2 regions of the Streptococcus sp. Marseille-Q5619 genome follow, and region 1 is predicted to be linked to the other one. Evidence: riboswitches for the same ligand, from Rfam matches in the RefSeq annotation. Region 1 holds a riboswitch; the other holds the start of a gene.
What was found. Region 1 has a riboswitch for thiamine pyrophosphate ahead of OC530_RS02380 (ECF transporter S component). Riboswitches for the same ligand answer to the same signal wherever they lie in the genome.
Positions count from the first base shown of each region.

Region 2: another riboswitch for thiamine pyrophosphate. It lies ahead of OC530_RS08350 (thiamine-binding protein); the one in region 1 lies ahead of OC530_RS02380 (ECF transporter S component).

Region 1 covers NZ_CAMPPO010000002.1:247,240-250,366, forward strand. The annotation lists gene OC530_RS02375 (ABC transporter ATP-binding protein) at 1-649, opposite strand, end outside; gene OC530_RS02380 (ECF transporter S component) at 650-1,210, opposite strand; TPP riboswitch at 1,369-1,457, opposite strand; gene thiE (thiamine phosphate synthase) at 1,573-2,202, opposite strand; gene thiM (hydroxyethylthiazole kinase) at 2,204-2,986, opposite strand; gene OC530_RS02395 (TenA family protein) at 3,115-3,127, opposite strand, start outside.
Region 2 covers NZ_CAMPPO010000006.1:88,920-92,046, forward strand. The annotation lists gene OC530_RS08340 (ABC transporter substrate-binding protein) at 1-265, opposite strand, end outside; gene OC530_RS08345 (ABC transporter permease) at 304-1,062, opposite strand; gene OC530_RS08350 (thiamine-binding protein) at 1,025-1,315, opposite strand; TPP riboswitch at 1,384-1,486, opposite strand; gene cbpD (choline binding-anchored murein hydrolase CbpD) at 1,569-2,687, opposite strand; gene OC530_RS08360 (Veg family protein) at 2,775-3,041, opposite strand; gene dnaB (replicative DNA helicase) at 3,043-3,127, opposite strand, start outside.

The DNA.
Region 1 (3,127 bases):
GGATTTGAAATACTTCCCTTAGTTGTCCAACTCTTAGCTCCACCATATGGTCGATATAGGCTTCATAATCAGATAAATCATGGTCGCATAAAATAACTGTCTTCCCATCAAAGACCAACTCTTTTAGAATCTCCAAGATTTCTATCCTACTCTTGCGGTCAATGGAAGCAAAGGGCTCATCTAAGAGATAGACCTTAGGATTCATAGCAAAGAGAACAGCCAAAGCAGCCTTTTGCTTTTCTCCACCTGATAAGTGATGGATGGGACGGTGCAAGATGTCCTTGCAACGACATTGCTGGACAACCTCTGCTATTTTAGAATCAATTTCCTGAACGGGATAGCCGATATTCTCCAAGGTAAAAATCAGCTCCTCAAACAAGTTCTCCATGGTAAATTGATGATTGGGATTTTGAAAGAGAATACCAATCGTTTGGACACGTTCGATGATAGAAAGCTGACTGACTTCGCTCCCATCTATCAGTACTTGACCGCTATAGGGAAGAGAACTAACTTGGGCAATAACTTGAAAGAGGCTCGATTTTCCAGACCCACTGCTCCCAACTAACAAGGTAAAAGCTTGCTCATGAAAAGTAAAATCAAGCGGTTCCGAAAAAATTGGGGACTGAATCGCTCGTAGTTCCAGCCCCATCTATGCCTTTCCTCCAGTTGCAAACTGATGATAGAGTTTGACAATGGCACGAACCAAAATGGTACAGAAGAAATAAACAGAAATAAAACGTACCACAAGCAAGGAAAGGACAAACGGAAGTGAAAAGGCGTAGTAACCTAACTTAATGTATTCATAGATAAAGCTAACAAGCGTAATCCCAATACTATTAGCAGTTAGAGAGAGCCAACTTTCATAGCGATTTCTAGTTACGATAAAACCAAGTTCACTTCCCAAACCTTGAACCAAGCCGGACAAAAGGGCACCTAGACCGAATTGGCTACCATAAAGGACTTCAGCAAGCGCAGCTAGCACTTCTCCAATCGTTGCACTTCCGACTCTCGGAACAAAGATGGCAGCAATGGGCGCAGCCATACACCAGAGTCCAAAAAGGATTTCATTGGCAAAAGCCTGTAAACCAAGAGGTGTTAAGAGTAGGCTGAGAATATTATACACATATCCTGAACCAACGAAAACCCCACCAAAAAAGATAGACAAGAAAGCAAGCAAGATAACATCTTTTAACTGCCATTTTTTCAACATAAAAAAACTCCTTTTTTTAAAGAAAAGTGGGGCACTCAAGGTGAGCTACCAAAAGGCTTTATATCACCTTCATCCAGTTTCGTAAAAGAAAAAACTCTAATTACAGATAGAAATTAGAGTTTAGCTTACAAGATTAGACCGTTCTTTTCGACATACGAAAAAAACATTTCACATTTCCCTTCGCCAGTCTTAACTGTATCAGGTTCAATGGGTATCATCTCAGCCTAAAGCACCCCAAATGTCTTTATTATTTAATTATGTGATTATTATAACACACATTTTATACTAGTTCAAGAAATTGAACTGAAAATATAGCCTTGCACTCACAAAGACAGCAGATCTTTCTTGGGTTAGATCTATATCTATTGTTCACTCATTTCCCGAACAGTTTTTTCTATATTTTTTGCATACGATATTGCTGAAATGATTGAAACGCCGTCAACATTGGTCTTCATAATGTCTTTAATATGTTGCGTCTGTATCCCACCAATTGCAACTAAGGGCATTTGTGGCAATAGTTTTCTCATCAATTTAAGACCTTCATAACCTATAGCACCACCAGCATCATCTTTTGACTGGGTATCAAATACAGGACCAACACCAACATAATCTACATATTCAACTTTTGACTGTTGAAATTCTTTCTCGTTTTTTATAGAAAGACCAATTATTTTATCTGGCATCAATTTTCTAATTTCATCAACTCCAAGGTCATCTTGTCCTACATGTACGCCATCAGCGTCAATTTCCATCGCCAAATCAATATCATCATTAACAATAAACGGAACATTGTATTTTTTACAAAGATCCTGTAGTTTAATTGCTACTTCGACTTTTTCTTTACCTTCTAAGGCTCCCTCCCCTTTTTCACGAAATTGAAATAAGGTTATACCACCTTTTAAGGCTTCCTCAACGACTCTATATAGATCTTTACCTTGGCAAGTAGTCGTTCCACAAATAAAATATAGTTTTAGTAATTCTTTATGAAACATTTTACTTCACTCTTTTGAATTCCTTTACATCTTCATCTGTAATCTCATATAAGGCATTTATAAATTCAACTTTAAATGTCCCAGGAAGATGCCCATTGGGGCGTTTTTCTGCCATTTCTCCAGCGATATTGTAAACCAACATTGCTGTTTCTAATGATTTCAATTCTTGACCTTTTTCAAGTCCGATAAAGCTTGCTATTACAGCACCTAATAAGCATCCTGTCCCAATAACTTTTGGCATCATGGCACTACCATTATGAATCGTTACCACTTCTCCATTAACAGCAATCGCATCAACTTCTCCAGTCACTACTATTGGAATATGAAACTTAGCGTTGGCTGCTAGAGCAATCTCATCAATATTATCTACGCCCGCACTATCTACTCCTTTAGATGCCACATTTATTCCTACTAAAGAGGCAATCTCGCCAGCATTTCCTCTAATCGCTGCTAGTTTATAATTGTTGATTAGATCATCTGCTACTTTTTTTCTATATTCTCCTGCTCCACAGGCTACAGGATCTAAAACTGCTGGGACATTATATTTCTCTGCAATTTTCAGAGCAGCTTGGTATAAGTTCCAATTTTCATCCGTTAAAGTCCCAATGTTAATCAATAATCCTCCAGCATATTTTAATAGATCTTCTAAGTCTGCTGGGTACTCGCTCATAGCTGGTGAGGCACCCAGTGCTACTAATCCATTTGCTGTGAAATTTTTTACTACATCATTGGTGATGCAAATGACCAAAGGTGCTTTTTCTTTTAATAATTTTAAACTTGTCATATTGAAATCCTTCCTTTTCACTTTATACGATCTACTGATTTCGATTTATCTCTATCTTTAGTTGAGAATTTTTTTCAGTTACATTGAATGATTTACCTCGTCAAATTTGTCAGTACCCTGAACTTTCCCTAGACATCGTAA
Region 2 (3,127 bases), on a different contig from region 1:
TTCCGTTGATAACCAAGTCAGAAGAACTTTCTTCTGGTGGCAATTTCAAATCAACATCCACTCCAGCTTCTTTGAAATAACCTTTTTCCTTGGCAACATAAAGCCCTGTGTGGTTGGTATTTGGTGTCCAGTCTAGGATAAAGTCAACCTTCTTAAGTTCTGCCTCTTTGTTGTCTTTAGAAGCAGTTCCTTGACCACAGGCCACAAGCACAACAGCTACAAGAGCTGTTACAAGCGTTAAAAACACTTTCCATGTTTTCTTCATTTCAATTTCCTCTTTTCTTTTTCAGAAACATTCTAATTCTACGAACGTTTCCATTTAATAACATATTTCTCGCTGATATCGACCAACTTCATACCCAGAAGGCTGATAATCGATACCAGAATAATAATAGCAAACATGGTATCATACTGAAACAGTTTCTTGGACTGAATCATGTAGACACCTAGTCCTTCAAATCCTCCCAACCACTCAGATACCACGGTTGTGATAAAGGCATAGGAGACACTGACCCTCAGACCTGCATAAAAGTAAGGCAGACTGACTGGAATTTTAAAATGCCACAGGATTTGCCAAGGCTTGGCCCGCATCAGACTAAACAAGGTCAACATATCCTTGTCACAATGCCTAAAACCGTCCAAAATACTAACGATGATAGGAAAAGTTGTCGTCAAAATAATCAAGACAATCTTGGGCAGAATCCCATAACCTAGCCACAAGACCAAGATAGGAGCTATAGCAATGGTCGGAATGGTCTGAACGACCACCATCATAGGGTAAATCAAGTCATTGAGCCAAGTCAAACTGTCCATGAGCACAGCCATGAGACAGGCAATCAAGACTCCCAAAATTAGACCTAGCAAAGCCACTCTCAAGGTCGCCCAGCTATGGTACCAGAGAAATTCTCTATCACGAACAAAGGCCTGAAGAATTTCAAAAGGTGTCGGCAGGATAAACTTGGGGAGAAGTTTAAGAAAACCTGCTAACTGCCAGATTGACAAGACCCCCAGAAAGCCCAATAGACTAATGTGTCGTCTCAGTATACTTTTCAAGTTTCTCATCAATACTTAAAATCTCTCCTACATTTATTTTGACATTGGCAAAGACATTATCTGCCTCCTGCCCTGCCACTTCCAGCGCTTCTTTGAGAATGCGCATGAGCTCATCAAACTCCCCTTCCAAGACCGTTTCAAATGGTGTCACCACTATGGTCACTTCTTGAGCTTGTAGATAAGCAATGACTTGATCGATAACAGCAATCCGATCAATCCCCTGTGCTAGGGGTAAAACTTGCAAGGCGATGCTTGCTTTCATAAAAACCTCCTCTTCTCGTTTTCCTTTGACAAAAAGAAAAACCTTTACCATATATGGAAAAGGTCAAGAATAGACTAAGTATCGTTCCCTCCGCTGGCATTACCCAGATCAGGTGCGGTCGAAGTTTAACACTTCCTCTCAGACTGTACACAGACTCCCATATATTATATGGATATATGATAGCGCAAATTAAGAAAAATGTCAAGGAAACTGCTTACAGAAAAGAGCAGGAAACATTTCCTACTCCAATTTTCTATACTCGTTCTCCATCACTGTTTACTCTGTAGCCATCCACCGCCGTATTAACAGCTAAGACACCTGAAGAGTAAGAATAATACCACTTACCAGAAACTTGATACCAGCCTGTTTTCATTGCCCCTGAACTATCCAGATAATACCACGAGCCATTTTCCTTTAACCAGCCTGTCTGCATTTCACCAGATGATTTCAAATAATACCAGCTAGAACCATCTTTCAACCATCCCGTTGATTTAGACCCATTTGATTTAAAATGATACCAACTACCATTTATTTTCTTCCAACCGACAGTCGATCCATTATTTGAGCTATAATTAGAGCTATTCCCTGATTGGTTCTGATAATTTTGTGAAGAAGTCACTCCCTCTAGCTGGATATAACGACGACTTCCGTTATAAGCTGTATAACTCAACCACTTGTATCCATCTTTTTCGAGAATTTGATCATAATGAACCTTCTCCCCAGGATAATAGTAATCAATCGCAGTTGCGCTAGCTAGTGGCTGATTTTTGATAGCAGACTTAGACTTGAAATAATGTGTTCCTCCTGTTGAAACTGAGGTTTGACTATTCCCAACACTGCCACCAGCTAAATCTTTAAAATGAATAAATCCTGTCATCGTATTTGCTTTTATAATTCGTTTATTATAGGCTTCTGTATAACCATAGTTATATTCCTCGATCTCAATCTGATCTCCCATTACATTTGACACCCAGGCAACATGCCCATAAGTTCCTGCAGTAGACCAAGCAATAGAGCCAATCGCTGGTCTATTATCGACACGATAACCTTCACGACGAGCACGATAGCCCCATTCATTCGCATTTCCATAAGCCCTTGGAATCTCAAAACCATTGACATTACTCAAACGAAAGGCTGCAAAAGAAGTACACTGACGAGAATACATGCGCCACTGATCAATCTCCTGGCTCCCATTTTTATAATAAACAGGATAATCATCTCCACGCGCAATCGATCCATTTCCTCCAGAATAGGCATATACACTATCACTCGCTGCTAACATCAATCCTACTACTAAAAAAGGAACAACCTTTTTAGCTGATTTTCTGAAAGAAAACCTTGTCTCTGTTACTTTAAACGGTAAAATTTTCATTCTTCCTCCTTGAAAATAATATAAATCGAAGATTACCTTCACTTAAACTATTCGGAGAAAAAAGAAAAAGTGAGAAAATTTCTCACTTTAGTCCAGATAATGAATTAGATTTTTTTCTGTAAGGATATCTGAGTAAGTAAAGGATTCAACGTAAACATTAGCCTGTTTATCTCCTTCCACATTCCCAAATTCCACAATAAATAGGGATGGATAAACTTCAATTAACTTACCCAATCTATTTTTTTGACGCTTACGCCCATTTTCCAAGGTCATTTCAATTACATGACCCTCATGTGCCTTGATTTCCTCTTTGATTTTTTTCATCTTAGCTACATCTGTAAATGCATCTGTCATTTTATGCCTCCCTTTTTGAGATACTTGAAAATTTATTGTATTCTTTTTGGAAAATCAATTCCACTGTTCCACGAGCTCCACTACGG